One region of the Bacillus sp. JZ109 genome, then DNA from elsewhere that is predicted to be linked to it. Evidence: riboswitches for the same ligand, from Rfam matches in the RefSeq annotation. Region 1 holds a riboswitch; each other region holds the start of a gene.
What was found. Region 1 has a riboswitch for thiamine pyrophosphate ahead of tenA (thiaminase II). Riboswitches for the same ligand answer to the same signal wherever they lie in the genome.
Positions count from the first base shown of each region.

Region 2: another riboswitch for thiamine pyrophosphate. It lies ahead of ylmB (N-formyl-4-amino-5-aminomethyl-2-methylpyrimidine deformylase); the one in region 1 lies ahead of tenA (thiaminase II).
Region 3: another riboswitch for thiamine pyrophosphate. It lies ahead of thiC (phosphomethylpyrimidine synthase ThiC); the one in region 1 lies ahead of tenA (thiaminase II).

Region 1 covers NZ_CP096388.1:2,835,673-2,842,511, forward strand. Annotated here, with positions in the region: gene thiF (thiazole biosynthesis adenylyltransferase ThiF) at 1-618, opposite strand, end outside; gene thiG (thiazole synthase) at 615-1,385, opposite strand; gene thiS (sulfur carrier protein ThiS) at 1,382-1,582, opposite strand; gene thiO (glycine oxidase ThiO) at 1,582-2,691, opposite strand; gene tenI (thiazole tautomerase TenI) at 2,675-3,292, opposite strand; gene tenA (thiaminase II) at 3,267-3,977, opposite strand; TPP riboswitch at 4,056-4,164, opposite strand; gene M1D94_RS15000 (monovalent cation:proton antiporter family protein) at 4,226-6,070, opposite strand; gene prpE (bis(5'-nucleosyl)-tetraphosphatase PrpE) at 6,305-6,839, shown strand, end outside.
Region 2 covers NZ_CP096388.1:2,470,971-2,477,809, reverse strand. Annotated here, with positions in the region: gene spoIIGA (sigma-E processing peptidase SpoIIGA) at 1-203, shown strand, start outside; gene sigE (RNA polymerase sporulation sigma factor SigE) at 266-985, shown strand; gene sigG (RNA polymerase sporulation sigma factor SigG) at 1,125-1,907, shown strand; gene M1D94_RS13020 (ABC transporter ATP-binding protein) at 2,055-2,849, shown strand; TPP riboswitch at 2,862-2,963, shown strand; gene ylmB (N-formyl-4-amino-5-aminomethyl-2-methylpyrimidine deformylase) at 3,051-4,331, shown strand; gene M1D94_RS13010 (YlmC/YmxH family sporulation protein) at 4,414-4,659, shown strand; gene pgeF (peptidoglycan editing factor PgeF) at 4,822-5,658, shown strand; gene M1D94_RS13000 (YggS family pyridoxal phosphate-dependent enzyme) at 5,665-6,357, shown strand; gene sepF (cell division protein SepF) at 6,354-6,809, shown strand; gene M1D94_RS12990 (YggT family protein) at 6,816-6,839, shown strand, end outside.
Region 3 covers NZ_CP096388.1:3,122,176-3,129,014, reverse strand. Annotated here, with positions in the region: gene M1D94_RS16515 (hypothetical protein) at 112-315, shown strand; gene M1D94_RS16510 (spore coat protein) at 400-672, opposite strand; partial or broken gene M1D94_RS16505 (Type 1 glutamine amidotransferase-like domain-containing protein) at 714-1,402, shown strand; TPP riboswitch at 1,472-1,579, shown strand; gene thiC (phosphomethylpyrimidine synthase ThiC) at 1,712-3,484, shown strand; partial or broken gene M1D94_RS16495 (BBE domain-containing protein) at 3,521-3,691, opposite strand; gene senS (transcriptional regulator SenS) at 4,004-4,201, shown strand; gene katA (catalase KatA) at 4,228-5,679, opposite strand; gene M1D94_RS16480 (ABC transporter ATP-binding protein) at 6,086-6,839, shown strand, end outside.

The sequences.
Region 1 (6,839 bases):
CAGCAGCTTCAGTGCATCTGTTACCTGAAAGACTGCTACCTGCAAAACAGCCGGACTGATGATGCCAGCTGTGTCACATGTTGCTCCGCCAATCGGAAGTGTATCGAGCAAGCAATGCAGGCAAGGAGTAGAACCCGGCACCACGGTAAAGGTAAGGCCGTAGCTCCCTACACAGGCACCGTAAAGAAAAGGAATCCCTTCCTTTACCGCAGCATCATTTACGATCAGGCGGGTTTCAAAATTATCAGCCGCATCCACTATAATTGATGCATCCCTAATCAGCTCGAAGATATTTTCTGCTGTCACATCCATGACAAGTCCGGTCACATCAACATCGCTGTTAATCGAACGGAGACGGCGCTCCGCAGCGGCTGCTTTCGGCATTTCTTTTTTGACATCATCTTCTGTATAAAGTTGCTGGCGCTGGAGGTTGCTCCATTCAACATAATCTCTGTCGGCAATTTTCACAGAGCCGACTCCCGCTCTCACCAGCATTTCTGCACTGGCTGTTCCGAGCGCGCCGGCGCCGATAATCACGGCGCGCGCTTCTTTCAATTTTTTCTGGCCGGATGGGCCGATCGGAGCAAACAGCTCCTGCCTTGAATACCTGCCCGTCATACAGGAAGACCTTCTCCCGGACTGCTTGCCGTTCCGTATTGCTTAAGCGGGATTCGGCCCGCCTCATAAGAAAGGCGTCCTGCTTCCACCGCGAGCTTCATGGCACGAGCCATTTTCACAGGATCGTCAGCTCCCGATACAGCCGTATTGAGCAGTACGCCATCCGCTCCAAGCTCCATTGCGTATGCCGCATCTTTAGGCGAGCCGATTCCAGCATCCACGATGACCGGCACTTTCGCCTGTTCAATAATAAACGACAGATTCAAAGGATTTAAGATTCCTTGTCCTGATCCAATCGGAGATGCACCCGGCATGATGGCATGAACGCCGAGCTCTTCCAGCTTTCTCGCCAGCACAACGTCATCCGACGTGTACGGGAGCACAATAAAGCCTTCTTCAAGAAGCTGTTCAGACGCTTTTAATGTCTCAACAGGGTCAGGCAGCAAGGAACGGCTGCATCCGATGACTTCAACTTTAATCATGTCACAAAGGCCTGACGCTTTCGCCAGCCTTGCAATCCGAACCGCTTCTTCAGCAGTGCTGGCGCCCGCTGTATTCGGCAAAAGCGTATATTTGGATAAATCAAGCTGTTCCAGAAAATTCGGCTGAGATGCTTCAAAGATGTTCATTCTCCGCACAGCAAATGTTAAAATATCAGACTCGGAAACAGCTACTGCTTCCTTTTGAATGTCAAACGATGGGTATTTCCCCGTGCCCAGCAGCAATCTTGATTGAAATGATTTTCCGCCAATTGTTAACATGCTCATCCGCCTCCTACAAAATGGACAATTTCAATGACATCACGATCACAAAGCTCAACCTCGTGATAGCGTTCTTTCCCGATTATTTCTTTATTTCTTTCCACGATAACAATTTTATTTTCAAGCTGATAAGACGCCAGCAGGTCTTGAATTGTACCTGTGTCTTTTTCCCACTTCACGTCTTTACCGTTCAGCTGTAGGATCATATCTGAATCGCCTCCTTGCGATCAATTCGGAATGCGTGCAGCCAGTCTTGGTTGACCTCTTTATTCATGATGAGGTCACTGATCAAAGCGCCCGTTGCGGGAGCAAGCAGGATCCCATTTCTGAAATGGCCCGCCGCAAATAAAATACGGCTGTCCTCAGGATGTCTGCCGATGTACGGTTTTCCATCCTTTGTTCCCGGCCGGAGTCCCGCCCAAAAACGATCCACCTTCATATTCTGTATAGCCGGCAGCATCGTTTTTGCTTTTTTCATAACCGATTCCAATCCGCCAAGATCCGGTGTTTCACTCCAGTCTCCCGGCTTCATTGTCGCGCCGACAACCAGTTTGCCGCTTTTTCTCGGTACGATATAGCAGTGATCATGGTAAAGCGTTTTTGTCAGCGGGATATCATCATTCCAAACGGACAGGCACTCCCCTTTTACAGGGAGAAAAGCATTGTTCAGTCCGAGCTGTTTAAAAAACATCCCGCTCCACACTCCGCTGGCAACGACAACATGATTAGCCCATACGTCTCCGCTAGGGGTCTTGATGAACAGGGCTTCACCGTCACGTTCGGCATGCAGGACGGGCGTATGCTCAAAAATCTCCGCCCCAAGCATTTTTGCTGCTTTCACATATGCCTTGCAAACAAAATAAGGCTCCACATGCACATCATCCTGAATAAAAGATGCACCAAAGATGTCACCAGACGCATACGGCTCTTTTTCTAACACCTCTTCTTTTGAATACCAGCTGACAGAGTCCAAATCGTCCATCTGTCTCAGCTGCAGCACATCTTCTTCAGAAAATGCAAGCTTAAACATACCGCCGTTATGCTGCCTGATATCCACACCGGATAATGCATAAAGCTCTTCTCCAAGACCTTTGTACAGACGCTGACTGTGCATGGCGAAATCAAAAAACGCGTCACGTTCCTCGCATTCGGCATGGGCGCCCAGCATTCCGGCAGCGGCACTTGTCGTTCTGCCGCCCATTGTTCCGCTTTCAAACAATGCGGTGCTTTTGTTTTCCTTTGCCAAATGATAAGCAATCGCGGAACCAATAATTCCGCCTCCAATCACCACTGCTTCATAATGCCTTTTCATAGCGCATCTCCTTTAGCTTGCGGGAATATCGTCTGGCTGCTTCCAAGGGCTCAGCGGAAGAGAAAATTCCTGACATAACAGCAATGCCGTCTGCCCCTGCTTGTTTTACGTCTCTTAACCTGTCCGGCGTCATCCCCCCGATGGCTATAACCGGGATGGAAATCCGCTGTTTGATATCTGACAGCAAAGATACTCCTCTGCCTTCAAGACCCTTTTTGCAATCCGTTTCAAACACATGGCCGAACAGCACGTAGTCCGCGTCTTCCTTTTCTGCTTGAACCGCTTCCTCCAGTGAATGCACCGACCTCCCGATATGAAGGTGTGGAAATCTGACCCTGACCTGCTTCGGTGAAAAGCTGCCGCTTGGCAGCTGCACGCGGTGAATAGTAGAGAAAAGCGCAATATCCACGCGCCCGTTCATCACCAGTTTTCGTTTATCTATACCGCCTTCAAAAATAAGCTCGAGCAGTTTCAAAATATCTGCCGCCGATTTTGAGCGTTCCCGAATATGAATAAAATCAACTTCATTCTGAATCGAAATGATGGTTCTCGCTAGCTCTTCTACCGGCTTGCTGTCATCCGTTATGGCGTGAAGCTCCACATTCCTCCACCTCTTTTATGGCGCTGTCAGACCAGCCTTCTTTTCGATAGGCCATTCCCCAAAATTGATATTCATAGTAGCTGGAGATGACAAAATTCTCTTTCATCTTGGCACGCACTTCCTCCGTGCTGTTTTCCGCCAGCTCATCAAAGCGGTTGATTTGCTCCTCAACCTGTTGTCTAAACCAGTCACCGCCGTACGTCCCAATCCACTTTTGATAAATCGGATGCCCAGGATCGCAATGCAGCAATTTCTCACCAACCTCGTAATAGAGCCAATAGCATGGCAGCAAGGCCGCTAAGATTTCTGCGAAATTCCCGCTCAAAACCGAACGGTACATATGGGATGTATAAGAATACGCAGTAGGAGACGGCTTAAACGCCTTACGCTCTTCCTCGCTGATTTCCAACAGCTCGGCAAACTCCCGATGAAGCGCCATTTCCGCCTCATATGTACCTTGGGCATGGCTTGCCATCCGCCCCGTTGTATAAAGATCCTTCGCATAAGCGGCGCCAAATGACTGCACCTTTGCAAAATGCGTTAAATAATAGGAATCCTGAAGTACGTAGTATTTAAAACGGTCAATCGGAAGCGTTCCGTCACCGATTCCTTGAACGAACGGATGGACAAAGCTCCCCTCCCACCATTCTGCGGCTGCACTGCGGCATTCTTCTGAAAACTTCACAAATCATTCCCCCTCTGAAAATAAAAAAACCACTTTCCCGCAAGGAAAAGTGGTTTGGAATTGGCATAGTAAAATAACACAAATACCGCTCCACTTCCCTACGCAGGTCTGAACCTGTTCAAGTTATGAGGGTCTAAAAGTCACACTTTTATCTCAGCCCTTATGAAGGACACCCCTAGTGGTTAAACGAATACATATTGAATTGTTCTGCACCTCTATATTAACACGAATCCTTATTTGGTCAAGATTTATCCTTCCAATGTTTTCTTAAGATCCGTTACGTACCCCCGAGATCCGGTGACAATTAAACGGTCTCCAAGTTTCAGCCTTGTATCCCCATGAGGAACGATGCTGTCCACACCTCTGAAGATCCTGACAAAGATGACGTCACCTGTTAAAGGGAATTCCCGTAAAATGACACCATCATATTTACTGTTCTCCATATTAATTTGATACAGCGAAGACTCTTGGTTCGTGAGCAGCTTCATGACGCCAGGCGCTTCAATCAGTGCGCGAAGCAGCGTTTTTGTCGACAGCAGAATAGAAAAGATGCTGATTCCCTGCTCCTTCAGGGCTGCTTCATGCTCCGGTGATCCTACGCTTGCAATGACTCTTTCTGTGCCTTTTTCTTTTGCAAGTAATGCAATGTCTGCATTCATATCTTCATTTCCTGTCGCCACAACGAGGATATCCGTTTCAAAAATGCCGAGTGATTCAAGCGTCTCGTGTTCATAGTCAGAAATTGTTTCAACAGCAAACACTGATTCTGACAGCTTTTCCTCCGCATTCTCTTGGTAGACGTGTACAACACGCACGTCATACTCTTCCTCTGGCAATTCAAGTGTAACAGGCAAAGTCATTTGATTGGCGCCAATGAACGTAATCGTCTTTTTCTCCTCCGGCTGCTCTTCCCGTTTGTATAATTTTTTAAAACAGATCGGCGTAAAAATACTTGCAATGACGGCTACTAAAATTAGCGCTCCTGACATATTTGCACTGATCACGTGAAGCTGCTGGCCGATTGTTGCAGCGGCAATCACGAGCGAAAGCGTTGATGTCAGCAGGAAACCAGACGCGAAAATGGTTCGGTTATCATACCACTTCTTTAAGTACATGACAGGAATGATTTTGCTGACTAACAGCGCCAGCAGCAGGAGCGGAATCATGATTAAAATTGTTTTATCCTGAAAAAGAGTCCAAATATCAAGCTTCACACCGACCATCACAAAGAAAATCGGTATTAAGAACCCATAACCAAATGAGTCCAGCTGCTGAACAAGTTCTTTGTTTGGCGAAAGCAGGGAAACGAGAACCCCCGCTAAGAAAGCGCCGAGAATATTTTCCGCCCCAAGTGATTCAGACAGGGCAACGAGTACAATAATTAACGTAAAAATGGCACGCGTCCCGATCTGGATCGTCCCTTTTGACATGGATTGAACAAAAGAGCGATGTTTGAAGACCCGGCCGAAAAAGTAAAGCACCACTCCGGCCGCAAACAGAATCATCAGGAGCCACATGTTTCCGCTGTCCTCTCCGTATAAAGAAGAAAAAACAGCAAGAAGAATCATCGTGGCCAAATCAGCAATAACAGCAACAAGCAAAATAATCTGCCCGATATTCGAATTCATGATCCGTTCTTCTTTTAATGTTGGAACGACAACGCCTAATGAAATCGTTGAAATAATCAGGGTCATCAAAAATGCATTTTGGATAAATCCGGCCAAGACGAACCCATAGGACAAGAGCAATGATAAAATAAAAATACCGACGAAAATAACAGATGCCGCAGCAAACGTATTCGGCGCTTCCTTGCCATTCGGCAGGAACTGCTTTTTCTTTCCTTTCTCAAACGACGAAAAATCAATTTCAAGCCCGCTTAAAAACATTAAAAAGATAAATCCGAGCATAGAGAGTGTCTGGAGCCAGGTGTCACCCTCCACAACTAAATTAAGGCCGCTTTTCCCAATTATCAGCCCCATAATGATTTCAGCAACAACAACCGGGATGCTGAGTTTAAACCGATGCAAAAGGATGGGTGTCAAAAATGCAACGATAAGTACAACAACTAAAGATGCGACAGATGTATGCGCCATAATCAGAACCTCCTTTTTAAGTCAGGGTTATGCTAGTTCTCACTCAGAGAACAAAACCTCATTTTTAAAAAACATAACGCGATTTTAACAAGGGTGATGATGAAAAATAAAGTGATAAGGTCTTAATCCTGTTTAGAAAATGATTCTTCTTCTATAATTTGCACATAAAAGCTTGTGATGACTCACAACACTTTGCTTCATAATAAATAAAACAATCGGTAAGGAGGATACCGCATGGCTTACGATATCATCAGCGATATTCATGGCTGCTATGACGAAATGACTGCATTAATCCAAAAGCTTGGCTATACAATCAAAAATGGAGTACCTATCCATGAAGAAGGCAGGGTGCTTGTTTTTGCCGGAGATTTAACTGACAGAGGGCCCAAATCGATAGAGGTCATCCGATTTGTAGCCGGCGCTTACGAAAAAGGCGCTGTGCGTTATGTCCCGGGAAACCATTGCAATAAATTATATCGTTACTTAAAAGGAAATCCGGTAAAAGTGATGCATGGTCTCGAAACTACAGCGGCAGAGCTTGAGGAACTTTCTAAAGATGAGAGAAAATCAGTCAGCGAACAGTTTATGAAGCTGTACGAAACAGCGCCGCTTTACGACATCTTACATAATGGAGAATTAGTTGTCGCCCATGCTGGCATAAGAGCTGACGATATCGGCAAATATACCCGGAGAGTGAAGGACTTTGTGCTTTACGGTGACGTGACGGGTGAAACATATCCGGACGGCAGACCCGTCAGACGTGATTGGG
Region 2 (6,839 bases), 360 kb from region 1:
CATACAGGGGAGTTGGTCAGCAAAATCAATTTTTATTATGCGTTAAACCGGATCACGTAACGATTATGACAAAAGAAGAAATGATTTCTGCAGATAAATGTTTAATCGGCATCAGCACAACAAAGCTGTCGGCAGATGGAGAGTTTGACGCGATTATTCATCCGAAAATGCTTTCGGGAAAGGCTGTCAAACACGTTTCATAATGTTCGCAAATGTCCGTTACTTATCATACTCAAACGGCGTGACATTTAGAAGGGAGAGGAAGATGAAAAAACTGAAATTACGGTTGACGCACCTCTGGTATAAGCTGCTGATGAAACTTGGGCTGAAAAGTGATGAAGTCTATTACATAGGCGGGAGTGAAGCCCTGCCGCCTCCATTATCTAAAGATGAGGAGCAGGTTTTGTTAATGAAGCTCCCAAACGGCGATCAGGCGGCGCGCGCCATTCTAATTGAACGCAATTTGCGTCTGGTCGTATATATCGCCCGTAAATTTGAAAATACGGGAATTAATATAGAGGATTTAATCAGCATCGGTACCATCGGTCTAATCAAAGCTGTGAATACATTCAATCCAGAAAAGAAAATCAAGCTTGCTACCTATGCCTCCCGGTGTATAGAAAATGAAATCCTGATGTATTTAAGAAGAAATAACAAAATCCGTTCAGAGGTTTCCTTTGATGAACCGCTTAATATTGATTGGGACGGCAATGAGCTTTTGCTTTCTGATGTGCTCGGCACTGACGATGACATCATCACTAAAGACATAGAAGCTAACGTCGATAAAAAGCTCTTGAAAAAAGCGCTTGAACAGCTTAATGAGAGAGAAAAGCAAATCATGGAGCTGCGGTTTGGGCTTGTCGGTGAAGAAGAAAAAACCCAAAAGGATGTAGCGGATATGATGGGGATTTCTCAGTCTTATATTTCGCGGCTTGAGAAAAGAATTATAAAAAGATTGAGAAAAGAGTTCAACAAAATGGTGTAAAAAATTTTATGGTTAGAACCCCTTGATTTTACAGGGATTTCCTGATTTCGACAGTTTTTCGGTCTGAGTGAAGTGCATATTTTTCCCACCCAAGGAGATACTTAACGTTGTACAGCAGCTCCTGTAGGGAGGGAAAAAAGTGTCGAGAAATAAAGTCGAAATCTGCGGGGTGGATACCTCCAAATTACCAGTACTCAAGAATGAAGAGATGAGAAAGCTGTTTAGGCAGCTGCAGGATGAAGGCGATGATTCAGCAAGAGAAAAGCTTGTAAACGGGAACTTGCGTCTTGTCTTAAGTGTCATTCAACGATTTAATAACAGAGGGGAGTATGTTGATGACTTATTTCAAGTCGGCTGCATCGGACTAATGAAATCCATTGATAATTTTGACCTAAGCCACAATGTTAAGTTTTCAACATACGCTGTACCTATGATTATCGGAGAGATCCGCAGGTATTTACGTGATAATAACCCGATCCGTGTCTCAAGATCACTCCGGGACATCGCTTACAAGGCGCTTCAGGTAAGAGAGCGGTTAATCAGTGAGACAAGCAAGGAGCCGACTGCAGAAGACATCGCAAAAGTTCTTGAAGTACCGCATGAGGAAATTGTATTTGCGCTTGATGCCATCCAGGATCCGGTTTCTCTATTTGAACCGATCTATAACGACGGCGGAGACCCGATCTATGTGATGGACCAAATCAGTGATGAGCGTAATACAGATTCACAATGGATTGAAGAGCTGGCTTTAAAAGAGGGCATGAGAAGGCTGAACGATAGGGAAAAAATGATTTTGAGAAAGCGATTCTTCCAAGGGAAAACCCAAATGGAAGTCGCCGAGGAAATCGGAATTTCTCAAGCGCAGGTGTCCAGACTTGAAAAAGCGGCTATCAAACAAATGAATAAAAATATTCATCAATAATGAAAAGCCTTTAAAACGATGTTGTTTTAAAGGCTTTTCTATTGATTACGGATGGTTTACGTTTTGGGAAAAGTAAGGTATCCTAGTTCGTACAAAGTTTTATGAAAATTAAAACAATTATAAAAGGCAATAAAGAGGAGGACCACGATGATTTTGCAGCTTGACAATGTCTCACTAAAACGGAATGGGAAATGGATACTGAGAGATATTCATTGGAAGGTGGAAGAAAAGGAAAATTGGGTGCTTTACGGCCTAAATGGCGCCGGGAAGACAGCGCTGTTAAATATGCTTTGCTCTTATTATTTTCCAACATCAGGCGAGATGCAGGTGCTTGGCCATGAATTTGGCAAAACAGAGCTTGGGGAAAAGCTCAGACGTAAAATTGGCCTCGTCTCAGCAGCTCTTCAGCAAAAATTGTATCCGGGAGATTCAGCCTTTGAAATTGCTTTGAGCGGAGCTTACGCTTCGATTGGGTTATATGAAACGCCAAGTAAGAAAACCAGGGAAAAAGCGATTGGTTTGTTAGAGGACTTGGGAGCAATTGAATATGCCGATCGCCGCTATGAAACCCTTTCTCAAGGGGAAAAACAAAGAGCGTTGATTGCTAGAGCACTAATGGCCGATCCAGAGTTGCTGATACTGGATGAACCAGTCACAGGACTGGATTTTATTGCCCGGGAAAAGTTGTTAGATACGATTACATACATTGCAAACAAAGAAAATGCACCATCTATCCTTTATGTGACTCATCATGCTGAAGAAATTTTGCCTGTCTTTGATAAAGCCCTTTTATTAAAACAGGGAGAGGTCTTTGGATCCGGAGAAATAAAGGAAATGCTTACTGATCAAATACTTTCCGCTTTTTTTGATACGCCAATCCATGTATTATGGAATCAGGATCGGCCGTTTTTAACTAGAGCTGAGCCGATAACGAATGCCTGACAAATATATATATATTCATCCTAGGGGTGCTTTGCGAAGCTGAGAGAGACTTTGTCTCAACCCTTTTGACCTGATCTGGATCATGCCAGCGGAGGGAAGCGGTGAAAAGCGGAGTACATCGGACTCCGTTTGTTTTTATTAAGCCGTTTCATCACATTTGAAACGGCTTTTTTGATTTTAAAGAATAGGAGCGGATTTACATTGGATCAACAAATAGACTCTTTGCAAAAAAAAGTGGAAGAACATAAGGAGGAGCTTATTCAGCTTGCGAAAACGCTGATTTCTTATCAAACACCTGCTCCGCCTGCAAGAAATACAGAGGGCATTCAGTCATGGATTGCGGGATATTTAAATGAATTGGGATTCTCGATCGACAAATGGGATGTGTACCCTGGAGATCCCAATGTTGTAGGGAAGCTAAAAGGAACAGATTCAGCAGATTATTATAGCCTGATTATCAATGGCCACGTAGATGTGGCAGAGGTAAAAGAGGATGAAGAATGGGAGCATGATCCATTTCATCCAATTGAAAAAAACGGTCTCTTAATCGGTCGAGGCGCTTCCGATATGAAGGGCGGAATGGCGTGTGTGTTGTTTGCTGTCAAATTAATTCGTGAAGCCGGCATTGAGCTTCCCGGTGATCTGATTCTGCAATCGGTTATCGGGGAGGAAGTTGGAGAAGCCGGCACGCTTGAATGCTGCAAGAGGGGCTACCACGCTGATTTTGCAATTGTCGCTGATACGAGCGATATGCATATTCAAGGCCAAGGCGGTGTTATTACAGGCTGGATCGAAATCAAAAGCAGTCAAACATTTCACGATGGAACGAGACGGAATATGATTCACGCAGGCGGAGGAACATTCGGAGCAAGCGCAATTGAAAAAATGGCGAAAATCATTGCGGGGCTCGGTGAACTTGAGCGCCACTGGTCTATTATGAAAAGTTATCCCGGCTTTAAACCTGGAACAAATACAATTAACCCGGCTGTTATAGAAGGCGGCAGACATGCGGCTTTTATAGCGGACGAATGCCGGCTGTGGATCACTGTCCATTTTTATCCAAATGAAACCCATGACCAAGTGGCAGCGGAAATAGAAGATTACGTCAATCGGCTGAGTGACAGTGATATTTGGCTTAGGGAAAACCGCCCTGTATTCAAGTGGGGAGGCTCATCTATGATAGAAGACAGAGGAGAAATTTTTCCGGCATTGGAAGTTGACCCTGGCCACCCAGGCGTCTTAGCGCTAACTGCCTCTCATCAGAAAGTGAAACGGGAGTGTCCAATTATTGACGTTTCTCAATCAGTTACAGATGGCGGATGGCTGTATGATGCCGGTATTCCATGCGTAATATACGGTCCTGGAGATCTGCACAATGCACACTCTGTGAACGAGAAGGTATCGATTGAGCAGCTAGTAGAGTATACAAAAATTATACTCGATTTTATCATCAGCTGGTGCAGCCGGAAAAAAGAGCAATGACATGAAAATTTCTTCTTGCTGACAAGGTTCAGCCTGCCCGTTCATATACTTGAACAAAAGGACGGAAAAAGGACGTGATGGAATGATCAGCATTTCAGAATTTCAGGTAAAGGATGTCGTCAATGTCTCAAACGGAAAAAAGCTGGGGAGTATTGGTGATATTGATATCAATGTGACCACTGGTAAAATTCAGGCGATCATACTAGGAGGAAATGGGAAAGTTCTCGGATTTTTTGGAAAAGAAGAGGAATTGGTCATTCCATGGCGAAATATAGTAAAAATCGGGGAAGATGTAATCTTGGTCCGATTAAGTGAACCACATGCATAAACCTGCTTGTCTGCCGCAGATTGGCAAATGCCGGAAGTCTCGATTCTTCCGGCACATTTCATTTAGAAATATGCAAATCGGCGCTCAACGTATGCAGTAAGATGTGGTAAAATAAGTGGGAAATTCCGCTTTTTTAAATGTTTGTCGAAAGGTTGGATCATCATGAATACATATCACCCATTCAGTCTTACCACACCCTCGACACTCATGATACAAGACTGGGCTCAAACGAATCAAAACAACAAAGAGGTCATTGCCGGATTTACGACAAAAAACGGCGGTGTCAGCCAAAAGCCTTTTGAATCGTTAAATACAGGATTGCACGTTCATGACAAAGATGCAGATGTAGTTAAAAATCGTGAATATATTGCCGATATGTTTAATACTGATTTGCAGTCTTGGGTATTCGCTGATCAGACACATGATAATCGCGTTCAGAAAGTGACGCAGAGGGATAGGGGAAAAGGCGCCCGTGAGTATCACACGGCTCTAAAAGCAACGGACGGGCTCTATACAAATGAAAAAAATGTATTTTTGGCATTATGCTTTGCTGATTGTGTGCCTCTTTTCTTTTATGATCCGGTTAAGTCGCTTGTCGGAGTCGCCCATGCCGGGTGGAAAGGCACCGTCAAACAGATTGGCAGAGAAATGGTGAAGCAATGGACTGAGAAGGAAGGTTCAAATCCCTCAGATATTTACGCTGTTATTGGCCCGTCTATCAGCGGAGCATGCTATACGGTAGACGACCGCGTAATGGATGCTGTCCGCGCATTGCCGGTTTCAGCAGACCTTGCCGTTAATCAGACGGCAAAGGCACAATATCAGCTTGATCTGAAAGAGCTGAACCGTCTTATACTGATGGACAGCGGTTTGGCAAGTGAACAAATTTCTGTCAGCGGTTTATGCACGGAAAGCGAGCCGTCTCTTTTCTATTCTCACCGCCGCGATCAGGGGAAAACTGGACGGATGATGTCCTTTATCGGAATGAAGGAGGCATAAAAGATCTTGCGTGTTGTTGATAATTTACGACATATAAACGAACGAATAAACGAAGCATGTAACAGATCGGGCCGCAGCTCCGATGAAGTTACGGTTATTGCAGTCACTAAATATGTATCGCCTGAAAGAGCACAGGAGGCAGTAGATGCTGGCATCACCTGCCTCGGAGAGAATCGGGATGCGGAACTGCTCCGCAAACAGGAATTGATGAAAGGGAATCCGGAATGGCATTTTATCGGCAGTCTGCAATCAAGAAAAGCAAAATCTGTCGTCAATGCGGTTTCCTATATCCATTCCCTAGACCGGCTCTCATTAGCGAAAGAAATTGAAAAACGGGCTGAAGGTACTGTACGATGCTTTGTGCAGGTCAATACCTCTCTTGAGCCTTCTAAACACGGCATGAAAAAAGAAGAAGTCATTCCATTCATACAGGAGCTTTCCGGTTTCGAACATATCCTTGTTGCCGGGCTGATGACAATGGCTCCGCTGACTGATGATCAAGATCAGATCAGAAGCTGTTTCAGGTCGCTGAGAGAACTCCGTGACCAGGTTCAGAAGCTGAACCAGCCGAACGCTCCGTGTACTGAACTGTCGATGGGCATGTCAAATGATTTTGAAATTGCAATTGAAGAAGGAGCTACTTATATTAGAATCGGCTCATCGTTAGTCGGAAATGAAACAGGGGGTGTACAGCAATGAGTATGAAAAATAAACTGAAAAACTTTTTCTCAATGGAAGATGAAGAATACGAATATGAATATATTGAGACAGAGCGGGAATCACATGAGGAGCATGAGCAAAAAGAAAAGCCGCCTTACAACGGGAATAAACCAGCGGGCAAACAGAATGTAGTGAGCTTGCAAAGTGTTCAGAAATCCTCTAAAGTGGTGTTGAGTGAGCCGCGCGTTTATGCGGAGGCGCAGGAAATAGCCGACCATTTGAAGAACCGGCGGGCAGTTGTCGTCAATCTTCAGCGGATACAGCATGACCAGGCGAAGCGGATTGTTGACTTTTTAAGCGGAACCGTTTATGCCATTGGCGGCGATATTCAAAGAATCGGCTCAGATATTTTCCTCTGCACGCCTGACAACGTAGATGTATCAGGCACAATTTCTGAGCTCATATCTGAAGACGAACATCAGAGGTGGTAAAGCGAGATGATCCTTTATCAAGTTTTTTCG
Region 3 (6,839 bases), 290 kb from region 1:
ACAGATATACGTAAGAAGGAGGAAAAAAGATTCGTTTGATTCATACTTTTTTCCTATTATTCGTCTCGGCCTAGGGACAGACTAAGAATAATATTGAAAATAAAGGAGTGGATGGAAGTGAATAAAGAAAGTTTGGTTGCAGATGAATTACACAGAATGTTTTTGGCTGGTGAGCTGCAAATCACAGTAGAGGAGGATATAAACAATATTTCCGAAAGGCTGAGAAACGGCGATCTCAGTTTAGACCGATTAAGCGGTGAAGACGCGTTTATAAAAGAAACGGTAAACGAGGCTTTAAGAAGAGTGGAGCAATAAAAAAGAGACGGCATCTCATCTTTGAGATCCCGTCTCTTTTTGTGGTTTTTGCTACAAGATAAAAGTGAATCGATTTGAAATTGCTCACCCGAGCCACCCCTTTTCTAACAGAAAATCTGACAGTTCATCATGGAGATACACAGCTGTATCTAATTGATCATGCAATGCTCTTCTGATGTGGGGATTTTCGGCTTCTGTTATTGCGACAGTGTATTTGTTAATGCTGGTTTTTATTGTTGTTAACAAATCAAGAATATCTTTGGGACAAAGACTTTGTTCAATGGGAAACCACCTCCTTTGTTTTTTTAGCAGCTCCTGATAAGAAAGTATTTGGCTTTGTTTCTTGCTTCTATACAAAATGCTATAATAAGCAACAAATTTTGTTGGGGGATGTGATGATGAAGCAGATTATAGCGATGGGGGGCGGGGGTTTTTCGATTGAGCCGGATAATTTGTCCCTCGATCAATATATCCTCAATCAAAACGAGAGCAGCCTCGTATTTGTTTTTTGCCGACGGCGAGCGGAGATTCCCAAAACTATATTCAGCGGTTTTATCATGCATTTCAAACACTGGATTGTGTGCCGTCTCACTTATCTTTGTTTAAGCCGCCATCAACAGATGTAGCTTCTTTTGTTATGGAAATGGACGTGATTTATGTTGGCGGGGGAAATACGCGGAATTTACTTGTGTTATGGAAAGAGTGGGGGCTTGACCAGATTCTCAGGGAAGCATGGAAGAACGGTGTGGTTTTGGCTGGATTAAGTGCCGGTGCGATCTGCTGGTTTGAAGAAGGGGTGACGGATTCAGCCGGACCGCTGACAAGTTTGAAAAGTTTAGGTTTTTTGCAAGGGAGCTTTTGTCCCCATTATGACGGGGAAAAGGATCGGAGACCGGCATACCACCAGCTGATATCTAACAAGTTCTTATGCAGTGGCTATGCAGCGGATGATGGGGCTGCTCTCCATTTCATAAATGATCAGCTGTTTCAGACTGTGAGTTCAAGGTCGGAAGGAAAGGCATATCGGGTGATGATGGCTGAACATGAAATAGCTGAAATTCCGTTGCCGGTCAAATATTTAGGGTGAAATTGGCTGAATATTATCTATATTCCTCTTTTTTTCAGATTGATTTTATGATAAGATGAGTGCGAAATCAATAGTTACTGGGGGTGCCCGCTTTCGGGCTGAGAGAGAAGGTAAGCTTCTTAACCCTTTGGACCTGATCTGGTTCGTACCAGCGTGGGGAAGTAGAGGAATTGTTTTTGTTATTGTCTTGCTGGGCAATAATATGTTTCTTTCTGACTGTAACCGGGTTCATTTATATGAATCCGGTTTTTTGTGCTGGTTATGGGCTTGATTTTGTCCTTTCAAACGTAGAGAGGGGAAGGAAAAGTAATGCAAAACAATTCAGTGCAGCAAGCCAACATTTCCATTATGTCAAGTTTTTCAGGCAGCAAGAAGGTATACGTGGAGGGTTCTTCTTCGGACATCCAAGTGCCGATGAGGGAGATCCTATTGAGTCCGACGACGGGATCGTTCGGCGAAGAGGAAAACGCGCCTGTGCGTGTCTATGATACAAGCGGACCGTATACGGACCCTGAAGTAACCATTAATATTCAAGAAGGATTAAAGCCGCTCCGCCAAAAATGGATCACAGAGCGCGGTGACGTGGAAGAGTATGAAGGTCGGGCTATAAAACCAGAAGATAACGGTTATAAAAAAGCAAATCCAAACGTAAGCTACCCAGGATTAAAGCGGAAACCGCTGAGGGCGAAGGCAGGTCAAAATGTCACACAAATGCACTATGCAAAAAAGGGGATCATTACACCTGAGATGGAATTTATCGCCATTCGTGAGCATGTGTCTCCTGAATTCGTCAGAGACGAGGTAGCCAGCGGCCGGGCGATTATTCCTTCAAACATTAATCACCCTGAAAGTGAGCCAATGATTATCGGCCGGAATTTTCATGTGAAGATTAATGCGAATATCGGGAATTCAGCGGTTACGTCATCCATTGAAGAAGAAGTGGAAAAAATGACGTGGGCCATCCGCTGGGGAGCGGATACGATGATGGATCTCTCTACCGGAAAAGATATTCATACGACGCGTGAATGGATTATCCGCAATTGCCCCGTGCCTGTGGGAACTGTTCCGATTTATCAGGCGCTTGAAAAAGTAAACGGCGTAGCGGAGGATTTAACGTGGGAGATTTATCGTGATACGCTAATCGAGCAGGCAGAGCAGGGAGTGGATTATTTTACGATTCACGCGGGTGTTTTGCTTAGGTATGTACCGCTGACTGCCAAACGGACAACTGGTATTGTGTCACGCGGGGGAGCGATTATGGCGCAGTGGTGTCTGGCTCATCATCAAGAAAGCTTTTTATACACACATTTTGAAGAAATATGTGAGATTATGAAAATGTATGATATTGCTTTCTCACTTGGGGATGGTTTGCGTCCCGGATCAATTGCTGATGCCAATGACGAAGCGCAGTTTGCTGAATTAGAGACGCTTGGAGAGCTGACGCAAATTGCCTGGAAGCATGATGTTCAGGTGATGATTGAGGGTCCTGGACATGTTCCGATGCATAAAATCAAAGAGAACGTCGATAAACAAATGGACATTTGTAAAGAAGCGCCTTTTTACACATTGGGGCCGTTGACAACGGATATTGCGCCGGGATATGACCATATTACTTCAGCGATCGGAGCGGCGATGATCGGTTGGTATGGGACAGCAATGCTTTGTTATGTAACGCCGAAGGAGCATTTGGGGCTGCCAAACCGTGATGATGTTCGTGAAGGAGTCATTACATATAAGATCGCTGCGCACGCTGCGGACCTTGCAAAAGGGCATCCCGGAGCGCAAATCCGGGATGATGCGTTATCGAAAGCCCGTTTTGAATTCCGCTGGCGGGATCAGTTTAATTTATCTCTTGATCCGGAGAGAGCCCTTGAATACCATGATGAAACCCTGCCTGCTGAAGGAGCAAAAACCGCTCACTTTTGTTCCATGTGCGGTCCGAAATTTTGCAGCATGAGAATTTCACAGGATATTCGGGATTATGCGAAGAAAAACGATCTCAGTGAAGCAGAAGCCATAAATAAAGGATTAAAAGAAAAAGCAAAAGAGTTTGTCGATACGGGAAGCAATTTATATCAATAAATAAGATGAAGATGGAGAATGCTCCATCTTCATTTTTTAGAAAAACAGAGAGCGTCGAAGCGGAGGAATACTCTGTTCAAAGCGGAAAACATTTTCTGGATCATATTTCGTTTTGACACGGCGGAGTCGTTCAACGTTTTCGCCGTAATATGTTCTTGGCCAGTTTCTGATTTTGATATCTGGCCAATTTACGTAGTCTCCCATCGTTTAACTCGAAAGTCCGGATCATCCCGTGTCACGATACGTCCGGTCAATTTTGTCTTTTCCACACACCCACATCTCTTTCTCTCGTATTCTAGTTTCTCTAGCTTATGCGTCAGGGGATAAGAGTGTATAAGGAAAAAGCGGGGATGCAATCTGATATAGTATCAATACCCTCAAAAAATAGTTGACAGGTCGGTATTGTATGAATTAACATGGTCAGTACAAATTTTTCAAATTTATCGCGCTGATCGGGACACCGAAGGCTCTTATCTTTTAGATAAGGGCCTTTTTTGTATGAAAAAGGAGGGATTATTGATGGGAGTCAAAAAAGAAAAGGGGAGAAAACGATTCAGGAAGCGAAAAACCTACGGGAATCAGATTTTGCCGCTTGAGCTGCTGATTGAAAAAAACAAACGAGAGATTATAAACAGCGCGGAACTCATGGAAGAAATTTATATGAAGATTGATGAGAAGCATACGCAATGTGTAACTAAATATAAAAAAACCCGCTGACTACAGCGGGTTTTTGCATTTCTCCATTAAGCATCTTTTTTAATCGGCAATCCAAGGCCTTCTGCCACGCGTTTTCCGTATTCAGGATCCGCTTTGTAGAAGTGCTCGATTTGGCGCAGCTTGATTTCTTCTTTTTCTACCGGCTTCATAGCATTAACGATATTTTCAACAAGGCGGGTACGTTCATCTTCACTCATTAAACGATACAGATCACCGGCTTGAGTGTAGTGATCGTTGTGATCGTAGCTTACGCTGTCAGCGATACCTTGTACCGGATATGCTGCTTGCTTATCTTCAGGTGACTCTTTCGGACCGCCGAAGCTGTTAGGCTCGTAATACACAGATCCGCCGCCGTTATCATCAAAACGCATTTGCCCATCACGCTGATAATTGTTTACTTTGTTGCGTGCGCGGTTGATTGGCAGCGCTTGATGGTTTGCACCGACACGGTAGCGGTGTGCATCATGATAAGCAAAAAGTCGGCCTTGAAGCATTTTATCCGGTGAAACATCAATACCAGGCACGAGGGTTCCAGGTGAAAATGTCGCTTGTTCTACCTCTGCAAAGTAGTTTTCCGGATTTCTGTCTAGAACCATGCGTCCGACCTCGATTAACGGGTAGTCTTTTTGAGACCAAACTTTTGTGACATCAAACGGATCGAAACGGTACGTATTTGCATCTTCTAAAGGCATGATTTGCACATATAGTTTCCATGCAGGATAATCACCGTTTTCGATTGCGTTGAAAAGGTCTTCTGTATGGTAATCAGGGTTTTCACCGGCAATTTTTGCTGCCGTATTGACATCAAGGTTTTTCACGCCTTGTTCTGTTTTAAAGTGATATTTAATCCATACGCCTTCGCCTTCGGCATTTGTCCATTTGAATGTATGGCTTCCGAAGCCGTGCATGTGGCGAAGTGTCGCAGGAATTCCGCGGTCAGACATCAGGATTGTCACTTGGTGCAGTGACTCTGGTGAAAGTGACCAGAAATCCCATACAGCCGTAGGGTTTTTCAGGTGTGTTTTTGGATCTCTTTTTTGTGTATGGATGAAATCAGGGAACTTAATCGCATCGCGGATAAAGAATACAGGCGTATTGTTGCCGACGATGTCGTAGTTTCCTTCTTCAGTATAAAATTTAACAGCAAATCCGCGCGGGTCGCGAACTGTGTCAGCAGAGCCAAGTTCACCGGCAACTGTTGAGAAACGGATGAACAACGGTGTGCGTTTGCCGACTTCAGAAAGGAAAGCGGCTTTCGTGTATTTTGTTACGTCGTTTGTCACTTCAAAATATCCGTGTGCGCCTGCTCCTTTGGCGTGAACAACACGTTCAGGAACACGTTCTCGGTTGAAATGGGCCAATTTTTCGAGTAAATGTACATCTTGAATTAAAGTTGGTCCGCGAGAACCGGCAGTCATTGAGTTTTGATTATCTCCAACCGGAGCGCCCCAGCTAGTTGTCAGTTTATTTGAACTCATGTTATCACCTCTTGGAATTTATAAGAACATAATATCATCTCTAAGTAAAAAGTCAATATTATTTTATAATTATTATAAAATAGTTATCTCTATTAATCGATATCTAGTATCGAAAGTGTTGAAAAACCTTGTTGTAACAGCTTTTTATGACACTTAATAATTTTTGGAGAAATAATTTTTCCTTCTCTATTTGCGAAACAAGTAGAGTAAGTGATAAACAAGGATATCAAAAATCGTATTTAAAAAAGAGTTGACATATCGGAATAATTTGAATTAACATGTTATTCAAACAAAAAAACAATTGGGCAGCTGATCGGACCGCCGAAGGCTCTCATCTCTACAAGAACAGAGATGGGGGCCTTTTTGTTTTTTTGAAGGCGGGGTTGGCAGAAAGAGAGGGATAAAAGTGGCTGTGACCATCAGCATCAAAGAAAAGGCATTTGTTCAAGAGGGCCGCAAAAACACGGTCTTAGAGAACATAGAATTATCAATCGCACCAGGCGAATTTCTAACGCTTATCGGACCGAGCGGGTGTGGAAAAAGCACCCTGTTAAAGATTATTGCAGGGCTTGATTCTGAATATGACGGGAGTGTGGAAATTAACGGCCGCAGCGTAACAGCTCCGGGTATTCAGCAAGGATTTATTTTTCAGGAACACCGCCTCTTTCCTTGGCTGACTGTTGAGCAGAATATTGCAGCCGACTTGAATTTGAAGGACCCAAAAGTCAAACAAAAGGTGGATGAACTGATCGAGATTGTCAGATTGAAAGGATCGGAAAAAGCATATCCGCGCGAGCTGTCAGGCGGCATGTCACAAAGAGTAGCCATCGCCCGGGCCCTTCTGCGGGAGCCTGAGGTGCTGCTTTTAGATGAACCGTTTGGTGCACTCGACGCTTTTACAAGAAAACACCTGCAGGACGTGCTGCTGGATATATGGAGGAGGAAAAAAACAACGATGATTCTCGTGACTCATGATATAGATGAATCTGTTTATTTAGGAAATGAGCTTGCGATCCTTAAGGCCAAACCGGGGAAAATCCATAAGCTGATGCCCATTCACCTGGCGTATCCGCGGAACCGGACGACTCCGGATTTCCAAGCGATCAGACAGAGAGTGCTGTCGGAATTCGAGAAAACAGAAGATTTGGAGTACGCAGAAG